3 regions of the Microbispora bryophytorum genome follow, and region 1 is predicted to be linked to each of the others. Evidence: riboswitches for the same ligand, from Rfam matches in the RefSeq annotation. Region 1 holds a riboswitch; each other region holds the start of a gene.
The links. A riboswitch is a leader RNA that binds a small molecule or an ion and turns the genes downstream of it on or off. The one in region 1 is predicted to bind cobalamin.

Region 2: linked by a shared signal. The riboswitch ahead of cobN (cobaltochelatase subunit CobN) and the one ahead of ACGFIB_RS12845 (ribonucleoside-diphosphate reductase subunit alpha) in region 1 are both predicted to bind cobalamin.
Region 3: linked by a shared signal. The riboswitch ahead of ACGFIB_RS19755 (cobyric acid synthase) and the one ahead of ACGFIB_RS12845 (ribonucleoside-diphosphate reductase subunit alpha) in region 1 are both predicted to bind cobalamin.

The regions. Positions count from the first base shown of each region.
Region 1 covers NZ_JBICTF010000003.1:792,213-796,623, forward strand. The annotation lists gene ACGFIB_RS12830 (cysteine hydrolase family protein) at 1-286, opposite strand, end outside; gene ACGFIB_RS12835 (AraC family transcriptional regulator) at 297-1,094, opposite strand; gene ACGFIB_RS12840 (Bug family tripartite tricarboxylate transporter substrate binding protein) at 1,377-2,315, shown strand; cobalamin riboswitch at 2,361-2,600, shown strand; gene ACGFIB_RS12845 (ribonucleoside-diphosphate reductase subunit alpha) at 2,734-4,411, shown strand, end outside.
Region 2 covers NZ_JBICTF010000005.1:501,836-506,246, forward strand. The annotation lists gene cobN (cobaltochelatase subunit CobN) at 1-2,866, opposite strand, end outside; cobalamin riboswitch at 2,920-3,042, opposite strand; gene cobG (precorrin-3B synthase) at 3,142-4,278, shown strand; gene ACGFIB_RS19790 (precorrin-8X methylmutase) at 4,295-4,411, shown strand, end outside.
Region 3 covers NZ_JBICTF010000005.1:492,487-496,897, forward strand. The annotation lists gene ACGFIB_RS19750 (FtsX-like permease family protein) at 1-1,991, opposite strand, end outside; cobalamin riboswitch at 2,294-2,489, shown strand; gene ACGFIB_RS19755 (cobyric acid synthase) at 2,520-4,067, shown strand; gene ACGFIB_RS19760 (histidine phosphatase family protein) at 4,061-4,411, shown strand, end outside.

The DNA of each region.
Region 1 (4,411 bases):
GGTCGAGCTCGCTTTCCGTTAGTCCGTCGGCGAGCTGGGAACCCGGCGAGTGCGGGTTGACCTTGCCACGCAGCGTGCGCCGGCACAGGTCGGCGTTGCCGCCGTCGGGCAGGTACAGGCGCACGACATGCACGATGGGCCGCCCCGCCCGGCGGAACGCGTGCGTCAGGCGCCGGACGGCCGGCAGCGCCTCGGCGGTGCCGGCGATGTCGGCGACGAAGTCGCGCTGCAGGTCGATGGTGAGCAGGGCGCTGCGGGAGAACTCGGGGCTGGTGTGTTCGTCCACGCCGGAGACGTTAGGCGGGCGAGCCGCGCCGGTCTTGTACGTCGTTGCGCGCGAACCGGCCCGGGGTGGCCGCGAACGTGCGGCGGAAGTGACGGTGCAGGTGCGCCTGGTCGTAGAAGCCGCTCTCCGCGGCGGCGCGCGCGACGGTGTGCCCGGCGGTCAGGAGCTGCTGGGCACGGCGCAGGCGCAGCTGGAGCAGGTAGCCGTGCGGGGTGACGCCGGTCTCGCGGCGGAAGGCGCGTAGCAGCCGGAATCGCGGCAGGCCCGCCACCTCCGCGAGCTCGTCCAGGCTCGGGGTGAGCCGGAGGTCTTCGGCCAGGTGCCGCTGCACCCTGCGGACGGGTACCGGCGGCGCCGGAGCGATCCCGCGGCGCGTGTAGCGGACGAGGATCTCGGTGCACAGCGCTTCGAACTCCTCCTGCGCGGCCAGGGAGTCCTGGTCCCGGCGGCGGTGCAGCCGGATCAGGCGCGCGGCCAGCCGGGGGTCGTACGGAGTCGGTACGCGAAAGGTGGGCCGGTGCCCGGCGAGTTCCGCCAGCAGCACCGGCGGGAGGTAGAAGACCCGGTAGTCCCAGCCCTCGGCGATGCCGGGGCGGCCGGCGTGGATGGTGTCGGCGTCGAGAAGGAGCAGGCTGCCCGCGTGCGCGTGTTCGGTGGCGCCGCGGTAGCGGACGGCCTCCACCCCGCGCTCGATGGCCGCGACGGCGTACTCGCTGTGCGCGTGAGGAACGAAACGATGCGTACGGAAGGACGCCTTCACCAGCCGCATGTCGTCCCGGCCGTAACGGTGCTCGACGACATCGTCCATGGCTGCCTTTGTATCTGACGCCGTCCCGGATCCGGATCCACGGGTGTTGCGCAGGATGGACCACTCGCGCAAGAGCAGTCGCGTGTCGTCCGTCCGGATCCTCATTCTCGGCGCCCTGTGCGAGCGCGGCCCATGCACGGCCACCAGTTGCGCCTCCTGTTCGAGGAGGGGCGCCAACGCGCCCATCGATCGCCGCAGTCGTAGCGTCCGTTATGTGGTGACTTGGGGTAGTTGCTCATAGTCTGTGCGTGTAAGGGGCTCTTCGGGTAGGAGGGTGCCGACATGCGACGCCGTTCGGTCCTCGCGCTGGGAGCCCTGGCCCTGGCGGGCGCGTGCGGTGTTCAGGCGCCAAGACGCCGCGGGGAGCTCTCCCTGGCCGTCCCGGGCCCGCCCGGAGGCTGCGGGGATGACGTCGCCGCCGGGTTCAAGTCGCTCATCGAGGGGCGTGGGTGGGCCCGGGCCGTACAGATCAGGCGGGAGGCCCGCGACGGCGGGACGGCTCTCGCCCGGCAGGGCGGGCCGCGGGCCGACCTGGTGATCGCCGATCCCGCGCTGCTCGCCGCCTGCGCGCGGGCCCGCGACCCGCTCCTGGTCGCCAGGGCCGTCCCGCTCGCGCGGCTGACGGGGGAGTGGGAGGTGCTGGTCGCCTCGCCCGACTCGGGTTACCGCACGTTCGAGCAGTTCGCCGCCGCGCTGCTGCGCGACCCCGGGGGGCCCAGGGTCGCGGGCGGCGCCGACCGCGGCTCCGAGCACCTGCTGCTCGGCATGACCGCGCGGGGACTGGGGGCCGATCCCCGTCTGCTCGACTACGTCCCGTTCGGCAGCAGGGCGCAGGCCGTCGCCGCGGTCCTCGACGGCCGGCTCCCGCTCGGGTTCGGCAGCAGGCGCGAGGTCGCCCCCCACGTGCGCGCCGGACGGCTGTGGCCGCTCGCGGTCTCCTCCGCCGAGCGGCTGCCCGGGGTGGACGCGCCGACGCTGTCGGAGTCGGGCGTCCGGGTCGTGTACGCCGACTGGACGGGGCTGATCGCCCCGCGCGGCACACCAGGGCAGGACGCCCTGCTCGACCTGTGCCGGGCCGTCACCGACACTCCGGGCTGGCGGAGCCTGTGCGACCGCAACGACTGGACGCCGATGTGGCTCGACGGCGACGACTTCAGCCAATGGCTCGTCGGCGAGGCACGCCGTACGGCCCTGCTTCTCAATGATCTCGGAGTTCGGTGAGAAACACAACTTGTAGGGGTGCTTGCGGGAAGGGCCACAAGATGTAGGATCCATCGCGTTGCTGGTTCACCTGGGGTGAGGCAAGAGGGAACCCGGTGCGAATCCGGGACTGCCCCGCAGCGGTGAGCGGGAACGACCGCCGTCACACGGCACTGTGCCTCAGGCACCGTGTCGGCAAGCACTGGGCGCGAGCGCGCCCGGGAAGCGACGGCCAGTAGGACCGGCGGGCGCGAGCCCGTCCGGACGCCCGCGAGTCCGAAGACCTGCCAGTGACGCGCGCGCATGGGCGCGCGCCCCGCGCCGGGCCCCGAGGGTGGGCTCGCCGCTTCGTCACGGCACGGTTCCCTCTCGTGCGCGTGCGCCGCGGCATGCCTCCCCTCCGGTCCGGCCGGGACACGCAACGACGAGGAGAGGCATCATGACCATCACCGACCCGGCCTCCGCGTCCGCGGACCCCGCGTCAGGGCAGCGCGGCGGGCCGCGGGCTTCGGCGGGAGATCCCGGACCCGGCGCCCCGCGCCGCGCCGCCTCCGTCTCCGTAGCCTCTGCCCCTGCCGTACGGCAGGCCCACTCCCAAGCGGACGGCGCGGTGGACGCGGCGGGCGTCCGGCAGGCGATCGAGGAGGCGGCGGCGGGGGTCATCGCCGACCCGGAGAACTCGCGCCGGGCGGCCCGGCTGCTGAGCGGTCTGATCGCGGAGGAGGCCGCGGCCGAGGGGGTGCGCACCTTCTCGGAGTCGGTCGCCGCCGCCCACGCCGCCGGGCTGCTGGGCGATGCGATCGCCGCGTTCGTGGCCGGCGAGGCCGATGCGCTCGACGCGTTGATCGACCCGGCGGCCGACGACCGGTTCGAGTACTTCGGACTGCGCACGGTCTACGACCGTTACCTGCTGCGCCACCCGGTCACCCGGCGCGTGCTCGAACACCCGCAGCACTTCCTGCTGCGCGTCGCCTGCGGCCTGTCGGACACGGTGGCCGAGGCGGCCGAGCTGTACGGCCTGATGTCCACGCTGGCCTACCTGCCCAGCTCGCCGACGCTGTTCAACTCGGGCGCGCGCCGGCCGCAGCTGTCGTCGTGCTTCCTGCTCGACTCGCCCCGCGACGAGCTGGAGAGCATCTACGAGCGGTACGGCCAGGTGGCGCGGCTGTCGAAGTACTCCGGCGGCATCGGCGTCGCCTGGACGCGGGTGCGCTCGCGCGGATCCCTGATCCGGGGCACCAACGGCCTGTCCAACGGCATCGTCCCCTGGTTGCGCACGCTCGACGCGTCGGTGGCGGCCGTCAACCAGGGCGGCAGGCGCAAGGGCGCCGCGTGCGTCTACCTGGAGACCTGGCACGCCGACGTCGAGGAGTTCCTGGAGCTTCGCGACAACACGGGCGAGGAGTCGCGCCGCGCCCACAACCTCAACCTGGCCAACTGGGTGCCCGACGAGTTCATGCGCCGGGTCGAGGCGGACGGCACGTGGTCGCTGTTCGACCCCAAGGAGGCCCCCGAGCTGACCGACCTGTGGGGCGAGGCGTTCGACGCCCGCTACCGCGAGCTGGAGGCCGCCGGGCGGCACGTCCGGCAGGTGCCGGCCCGCGCCCTGTACGCCCGGATGATGCGCACGCTCGCCCAGACCGGCAACGGCTGGATGACGTTCAAGGACGCCGCCAACCGCGCCTCCAACCAGACCGCGCGCCCTGGAAACGTCATCCACCTGTCCAACCTGTGCACCGAGATCCTGGAGGTCACCAGCGACGGCGAGACCGCCGTGTGCAATCTCGGCTCGGTCAACCTCGCCGCGCACCTGACCCCCGAGGGCGACGCCGTGGACTACGGCAGGCTGCGCGCCACGGTCCGCACCGCCGTACGGTTCCTGGACCGGACGATCGACCTCGGCTTCTACCCGACCCCGGAGGCGGAGGCGGCCAACCGGAAGTGGCGGCCCGTGGGGCTCGGCGTCATGGGCCTCGCCGACGTGTTCTTCGCGCTGCGCCTGCCGTTCGACTCGCCGGAGGCGTTGGCGCTGTCGACCCGCGTCGCCGAGGAGATCGCGCTCGCGGCGTACGGCACCTCGGCCGACCTGGCCGCCGAACGCGGGCGCCACCCCGCCT
Region 2 (4,411 bases), on a different contig from region 1:
GCCGGGTATCGCCGTGCGCGGCCCGGTCGGCGTCCACGTGGGCGCGCACGTAGTTGTCCTCGGGGCTTTCCTCCAGCCCCGCGACGAGCCGGACGGCGTCGTCGAGCATGGCCACCACGTGCGGGAACGCGTCCCTGAAGAACCCGCTGATGCGCACCGTCACATCCACCCGCGGGCGGCCCAGCTCGGCCGGCGGCACCGGTTCGAGCGTGGTGACGCGCCGCGACGCCTCGTCCCAGACGGGCCGCACGCCGAGCAGCGCGAGCACCTCGGCGATGTCGTCGCCGGCGGTGCGCATGGCGCTGGTCCCCCACACCGACAGCCCGACCGAGCGCGGCCACGCGCCGGTCTCCGCGCGGTAGCGGGCCAGCAGGGAGTCCGCCATGGCCTGCCCGGTCTCCCAGGCGAGGCGGCTCGGCACGGCGCGCGGGTCGACGGAGTAGAAGTTGCGGCCGGTCGGCAGCACGTTGATCAGCCCGCGCAGCGGCGACCCGGACGGCCCGGCGGGCACATACCCCCCGGCGAGCGCGTGCAGCACGTGGTCGAGTTCGTCGGTGGTGCGCGCGAGGCGCGGCACCACCTCGGTCGCCGCGAACGTCAGCACCCGCGCGACCGCCGGGTCGCCGGTGACATCGGCGACGGCGGCCGGGTCCCAGCCGCGTTCCTCCATGGCGGTGACGAGCGCGCGGGCCTCGGCCTCGACGCGGTCCACGACGCCGGTCGCGGCGCTGCCGTCCTCGGCCAGGCCGAGCGCCTCGCGCAGGCCGGGCAGGGTCTCGCGGCCGGCCCACATCTGGCGGGCGCGCAGCATGGCCAGCACGAGGTTCACCCGGGCCTCGCCGGTCGGGGCCGCGCCGAGGACGTGCAGGCCGTCGCGGATCTGGGCGTCCTTGACCTCGCAGAGCCAGCCGTCCACGTGCAGGATGAACTCGTCGAACTCGGCGTCGTGCGGGCGCTCGCTCAGGCCGAGGTCGTGGTCGAGGCGGGCGGCCTGGATGAGGGTCCAGATCTGGGCGCGGATCGCGGGCAGCTTCGCCGGGTCCATCGCCGCGATCGTCGCGTGCTCGTCGAGGAGCTGTTCCAGGCGGGCGATGTCGCCGTAGGTCTCGGCCCTGGCCATCGGCGGCACCAGGTGGTCCACGAGCACGGCGTGCGCCCGGCGCTTGGCCTGGGTGCCCTCGCCGGGGTCGTTGACCAGGAACGGGTAGACGAGCGGGAGGTCGCCGATCGCCGCGTCGGTGCCGCAGGACGCCGACAGGCCCGCCGCCTTGCCCGGCAGCCACTCCAGGTTGCCGTGCTTGCCGACGTGGACCATGGCGTGCGCGCCGAACCCTGTGCCTTCCCCAGCCGACAGCCACCGGTAGGCCGCCAGGTAGTGATGGCTCGGCGGCAGGTCGGGGTCGTGGTAGATCGCGATCGGGTTCTCCCCGAAGCCGCGCGGGGGCTGGACCATCACCACGACGTTCCCGCTGCGCAGCGCCGCGAGCACGATGTCGCCCTCGTGGACGAACAGCTCGCCGGGCGGTGCGCCCCAGTGGCGTTCCACGCCGGCGCGCAGGCCGGCGGGCAGCGTGTCGTACCAGGCGCGGTAGGTCTCGGCGGGGATGCGCACGGGGTTGGCCGCGAGCTGCTCCTCGGTGAGCCAGTCCTGGTCCTGGCCGCCCGCGGCGATGAGCGCGTGGATCAGCGCGTCGCCGTCCTGCGCGGCCTGACCGGGGAACCCGTCGCCGAGGTCGTAGCCCTCCTCGGCCAGGCGGGCCAGCAGCCTGACCGTGCTGGCCGGGGTGTCCAGGCCGACGGCGTTGCCGACCCGCGAGTTCTTCGTCGGATACGCCGACAGCATCACGACGAGCCTCTTGTCCCGCGGGGGCACGTGACGCAGCAGGCCGTGCCGGACGGCGATGCCCGCGACCCGGGCCGCGCGCTCGGGGTCGGCGACGTAGACGGTCAGGCCGTCGTCGTCGATCTCCTTGAACGAGAACGGCACCGTGATGATCCGCCCGTCGAACTCGGGGATCGCGACCTGTGAGGCGGCGTCCAGCGGCGACAGGCCGTCGTCGCCGGCCTCCCACTCGGCGCGGCCGGTCGTCAGGCACAGGCCCTGCAGGATGGGCACGTCGAGGCCGGCGAGCGCGCCGACGTCCCAGGCCGCGTCGTCCCCGCCCGCGGACGCGGTCGCGGGCCGCGATCCGCCCGCCGCGAGCACGGTCACGACGAGGGCGTCCGCGCGGCGCAGCACGTCGAGCAGCTCGGGCTCGGCGGTGCGCAACGAGGAGCAGAAGACCGGCAGGGCCCGGCCGCCCGCGTCCTCGATCGCCTCGCACAGCGCGGTGACGAAGCCGGTGTTGCCCGCCATGTGGTGCGCCCGGTAGTAGAGCACGCCGATCACCGGGCCGTCGCCGGGCCGGGCGTCGCGTTCGAGTACGCCCCAGGTCGGGGTGGCGGCCGGGGCCGCGAAGCCGCGACCGGTCAGCAGGACCGTGTCCGACAGGAACGCGTGCAGCTCGGCGAGGTTGGCCGGGCCGCCGTGCGCGAGATAGGCGTGCGCCTCGGCGCAGACGCCGCCGCTCACCCCGCCGCTCACCGTGGACAGCTCCATCAGCTCGGCGTCCGGGGCCTGCTCGCCGCCGAGGACGACCACCGGGCGCGGGCCGGCGAGCAGGGCGTCCAGCCCGTCCTCCCAGGCGCGCCGCCCGCCGAGCAGCCGGACGACCACGAGGCCGGCCCCCTCGACCAGGGCGGGCAGGTCGTCCACGGTGAGCCGGGCCGGGTTTCCCAGGCGGAACGCCGCCCCGCTGGCGCGCGCGCTCAGCAGATCGGTGTCCGACGTGGACAGCAGCGCGATGAGCGGCTCGTCCGTGCGCATGGCAGGGTCCTCCCTCGGGGTCCTCGCCCCGGGTCGTGGCGGTACGACGGCAGGAGTCTCCTGGCTCCCGGATCGACGCTCACCCCGGCCTTCCCGTCTTCCGACAGTGGCCGTGTGGTGGGGTTCGCTCCCCGGTCACAGTGGCGGGACCGCGCCGGATTCACACCGGCTTCCTCCGCTTGCCATCGTTCACCGCAGACCTTACGGGACGGAGGCCTGATCGAAAAACTGGCGTTAGCATCCTGCTTGTGGTCATAGGTGGCATTTCCGGACGCGTGGCTCGGGACGCCTGCCCCGGCGCGCTCCAGGTGCACGCCGCCGCGGACGGGGCCCTGGCGCGCGTCCGCGTGCCCGGCGGCGCGCTGACCGCCGGCGCGCTGCGCGAGCTGGCCGCCTGCGCGGAAGAGCTGGGCAACGGCGTCATCGAGCTCACCTCACGCGCCAACGTCCAGGTGCGCGGGCTGGCCGACCCGGCCGCGTTCGCCACGCGGACGGCCGCCGCCGGGCTGCTGCCCTCGGCAACCCACGAACGCGTGCGCAACATCGTCGCCTCACCCCTCAGCGGCCGGTCGGCCACGAGCGTCCTCGACGTCCGGCCGCTGGTGGCGGCGCTGGACGCGGGCCTGTGCGGGCGTCCCACGCTGGCCGATCTGCCCGGCCGGTTCCTGTTCGCGCTCGACGACGGCACCGGCGACGTCCTCGGGCTCGGCGCGGACGTGACGCTCGCCGCGCACCCCGTTGCTCACCCCGGCGGGGATGTGACGCTCCTGCTCGCGGGCGAGCCGGTCGGCTCGGTGACCGCCGGCGACGCCGTCGCCGTCGCTCTCGCCGCCGCCGAGGTCTTCCAGTCGGTACGCGGGGACGCCTGGCGGGTGGCCGAGCTCCCCGACGGCCCCGCGACGATCGCCGCCCGCCTGCCCGGCCGCGCGCCCGTGGCCGTGACGGCCGCCGAACCGCGTAAGGGCGGCGTGTTCGCGCAGGTGGACGGGCGAATCGCGGTCGACGTGATCGTGCCGCTCGGCCGGCTCACCACCGCGCAGGCGGGCCTGCTCGCCGACCTGACCCCCGCCGAGGTGCGGCTGACGCCGTGGCGTACCGTCGTGCTGCCCGATCTCGCCCCCGAGGCGGCCGGGCCGGTGACCGCCGCGCTCACCGGAGCGGGTCTGGTGACCGATCCCGCCTCCCCGTACGCCCGGCTGTCGGCCTGCACCGGGCGGCCCGGCTGCGCGAAGGCCCTGGCCGACGTCCAGGCCGACGCGCTGCGCTGGGCGGAGACCGGTATGCCCGAGCTGCCTGCTGGGGCGCCGCACGGGCTCCTGCATTGGGCCGGGTGCGAGCGCCGCTGCGGGCGTCCGCGCGGGCGGGTCACCGATGTGGTCGCCACGCCCGGCGGCTACCGCGTGAGCCATTGAACGAACAGGGGTACCCGTGCCCGAGCACGACTACGTCCGCGACGGAGCGGAGATCTACCGGCGGTCGTTCGCGACCATCAGGGCCGAGGCCGACCTGACGGGCCTGCCCGCCGACGTGGCCAGGGTCGCGGTC
Region 3 (4,411 bases), on a different contig from region 1:
ATCGGGATCGACGCCGTGCCGGCCGTGATCCGTACGGTGTCGGCCAGGCCGGGGGTCACCACGACCGGAAGCGGCTGTCCGGCGGACCCGGCGATCCGGGACATCAGCGTGGCCGGCGACAGCTCCGACAGGTCGGGGCGCAACAGCAGGGCACGGCCCAGATGCGCCGCGTCCGCGGCGATCAGCGTGGCGTCCGCGCCGTCCGCGACGACCCTGGCGCGGTGCGCGGGCACGGCCGCCGCGACCCCCGGCAGCGTGGTGAAGGTCCGCGCGTCGTCCCCGGGGAGGGCCGGGACGCGCAGGGCGGCGCCGGCGAGGTGCCGGGCCCGGTCCTCCTGGGCGCCGCGCCAGGTCGCGGCGGTGGTCAGGGACAGCACACCGATCGCCGTCGCCATCGTCAGCAGCAGCGCGGGGCCCGAATAGCGGGCCGGGCGCCGGCTCACCTGCCGGGCGGCCAGGGCCGGCCCGAACCCGGGGCGCCGCCGCGTCGCCCGCTCGGCGACCCTGGCGACGGCGGGCACCAGCCGCAGGGCGGCCATCCCGCCGCAGAGCAGGGCGAGCGCCGGTCCCGCCCCGACGAGCGGGTCGAGCCCGAGCTCGCCGCCGAGACGCGTCGTCTCCGGCGCGTCCTGGCCGCGCAGGCGCCAGACGGCGAGCGCCGCCAGAACGAGCAGCGCCACGTCGGCCCCGGCCCGCTGGACCAGGCCCGGCCGGTCGGCGCGCCCGCGCGCCGCCTGCTCCTCGACGTACGTGCGGCGGGCGGCGAGCAGGGGCGGGGCGGCCAGCATGGCGGCGCAGGCGAGCGCGACCGCCGCCGCGACCGCGAACGTGGTCCCGTCGGGCGCGCGGGGCGGCTCCACGCCGGTGGCCTCGATCCAGGGGAGGGCGCTCATCGGCCGCAGGAGGACGGGCGCGAGGAACGGCGCCGCGGGCGCGCAGGGCAGCGCGATCAGCAGCGCCTCCCCCGCCGCCATGGCGGCGAGCCGCGGCGACCCGCCGCCCCTCGATCGCAGCAGGGCCGTCTCCATCCGGCGGTGCTCGGCGAGCAGCCGCGCGGTCAGCGCCAGCGCGTACGCGCTCAGCACCAGCAGTTGAAGCACCGGCACGAGCATGGTCGAGCGGGCGACCAGGGCGCCGCGGTCGAGCCGCAGCAGCGTGCCGGACAGCGTCTCGGTGACCGAGCACCGGGGGCAGCCGGCCCGTACGTCCGCCGAGACCGCGGCGACCGACGCCGAGAACGGCCGCAGCCGGTCGGGGGAAAGCCGGCGCAGATCGGGTTCGGCGAGCCAGCGGGCCGAGACGCCGGTCGCGAACCGGTCGAAGAAGGCGCCGGCCGGCACGACCAGGGGGCCGCGGGAGGTGAAGTCGCCTGTCTGCGTGCCGTAGCGCAGCAGCTCCTCCCCCTTCCAGCGCGGGTCGTCGGGGTCGCGCAGCCGGAAGACGCCGGTGACGCGCACGCGGGCGGGTTTGCCGTCCAGGCGTCCGACGACGGTGAACTCGTCGCCGGTGGCGACTCCCATCGCCCGCGCGGCCGGCTCAGAGAGCGCCACCGTGGTTCCCTCCGTGGGCCAGCGGCCACTCACCAGGTCCGCCTGGCCGTCCAGTCCCTCGTACGCGGCGAACCGGGTCAGGACGGGCCGGCCGCCGTGGTCCCCTTCCTTCAGCGCGTACGAGGCGGACTCGACACGCACGGTGACCCGTACGGGCACCTCGCCGTGGGCGTGGGCGATCCCCGCGCGGACGGCCCGGTCGGCCCCGGCGAAGTCGCCGGCGGCGACGGAGGAGGTGACGACGGTGGCGGTGGCGGCGAGCGGAGCCGTGTCCAGGGCCCGCCGCACGCCGGCCTGGGTCGCCGACCCCGCGTGCAGCAGGAGAGCCGAGACCGCCGTGGTGGCGAGCAGGATGGAGCCGAACGCGGCGGCCAGCAGCAGGGGCTCGGCCAGCGCGCGCCGGACCACCAGCGGCAGCCGTCCGCGCACCGTACTCACCATCCGGGCCTCACCATCCGGGCCTCACCATCCGGACATCACCACGTGCATCCCGGCATCATGGCAAGCATGATCGAGGAGCACCAGCGTTCCGTTCATCTGAGGTGAGGGGAAACGGGCCGAGGAGGGCTGCATGCCTGCGGTGGGGCCGTTGCTCACGGGAGCCCGGCGGGTCGCGCCACTCTGCGTGGCCCGGGTGTTCGACTTCGACCTGGACGGCCCCCGGCGCCGCGCGCGTGCCCCTGCGCGAAGAACGAGCCGTTCTCCATGATCGCCACGCTGGAACGTACATAGAGGCACACTTGCGAAACATCCGGCACGAAGGTGTATGTTGACCACCGCAAGCGACGGACGTGGAGGAAGCCGGTGTGAATCCGGCGCGGTCCCGCCACTGTCACCGGGGAGCGACCCTCACCACGCCACTGCCCTGCACGGGCGGGAAGGCTGAGGGAAGCGCCGATCCGGGAGCCAGGATACTCCGGCCGTCGGACCTTCGACCGGGGGCGCGGACACCCCCAGGGGGGACATCCCATGGCCGGGATGCCCGGCGGCGGCCTGCTTGTCGCGGGCACCACCTCCGATGCCGGGAAGAGCGTGCTGGTGACCGGCCTGTGCCGGTGGCTGGCCCGCCGCGGCGTACGGGTCGCGCCGTTCAAGGCGCAGAACATGTCGCTGAACTCCTATGTCACCGCCGACGGCGCGGAGATCGGGCGGGCGCAGGCCGTGCAGGCGGCCGCCTGCGGGCTGGAGCCGACGGCCGACATGAACCCGATCCTGCTCAAGCCGGGCAGCGACCGACGCAGCCAGATCGTCGTGCGCGGACGGCCGGTCGCGGACGTGGACGCCATGGAATACGGCGCGCGCCGCGACGAGCTGCGCGCGATCGCCGTGGAGTCGTATCGGCGGCTGGCCGGCGAGTTCGACGTGGTGATCTGCGAGGGGGCGGGGTCCCCCGCCGAGATCAACCTCCGGGCCGGGGACATCGCGAACATGGGCCTGGCCAGAGCCGTCGGGCTGCCGGTGATCGTCGTGGGTGACATCGACCGCGGTGGCGTCTTCGCGCACCTGTACGGCACGGTCGCGCTGCTCGACGCCGCCGACCAGGCGCATATTTCCGGATTCATCGTGAACAAGTTCCGGGGCGCGCGGGAGCTGCTCGCGCCGGGGCTGGACATGATCGAAGGGCTGACCGGGCGCCGGGTCTACGGGGTCGTGCCGTGGCTCGACGGATTGTGGATGGACGTCGAGGACTCGCTGTCGCTCGACACCCGGCCCGCGCACGCGGCGAGCGCGCCCGTCGACGGCGCGTTGCGGGTGGCCGTCGTGCGGTATCCGCGCATCTCCAACTTCACCGACGTGGACGCGCTGGCCGCCGAGCCTGGAGTCACGGTCAGCTTCGTCACCTCACCCGCCGCCTGCGCCGACGCCGACCTGCTGGTTCTCCCGGGTTCGCGGGCCACGGTGCACGACCTGGCCTGGCTGCGCGACACCGGCATCGCCGACGCCGTCGTCCGCAGGACGGGTCCGGTGCTCGGGATCTGCGGCGGCTACCAGATGCTCGCCCGCACCATCACCGACCACGTGGAGTCCGGCGCGGGCACCGTGCCCGGCCTGGGGCTGCTCCCCGCCGACGTCACGTTCGCGCCGGACAAGACGCTCGGCCGGCCGGCCGGCGAGGGCTACGGGCATCCGGTACGCGCGTACGAGATCCACCACGGGGTCGTCACCCGCGACGGCGGCGAACCGTTCCTCGACGGGTCCCGCGCCGGAAACGTGTGGGGCACGACCTGGCACGGCGCGCTGGAGAACGACGGGTTCCGGCGAGCCTTCCTCGGAGAGGTGGCGCGGGCGGCGGGGCGGGAGTTCCGCGGTGATCCGTCGCTGTCATTCGCGGGGCTGCGGGAGGCGCGGCTGGACGCGCTCGGCGACCTGGTCGAGCGCAACGTCGACACCGACGCACTGATCTCGCTCATCGCAAGCGGGCCCACGCCGGGCCTGCGGACCCTGCCACCCGGCGCCCCCGGCACGGGCGGCGCGGGCGGCGCGGGCGGCGCGGGCGGCGCGGGCGGCCCATGCTGATCATCCGCCAGGCGGGGACGCCGGGCACGCGGCGCGCCTGTTTCCCCACGCCGGAGGACGCCGACCCGTCGGGGCTGGCGCAGGCGGCCACGCCGGCCCTGCCCGAGGACGCGGTGGTCTTCGCCGCGCCCTGGCCCGCGGCCGTGGCGACCGCGCGCGCCGCGTCCGGGCGGGAGCCGGTCGTGGCCGGCGCGCTCGCCGAGGCCGACTACGGCACGTGGGCGGGCAGGCCGTTCGCGGAGATCGCGGAGACCGAGCCCGAGGGTCTCGCCGCCTGGCTGACCGACCCCGGCGCCACCCCGCACGGCGGGGAGAGTCTCGCCGGGCTGGGCGCGCGGGTGGCC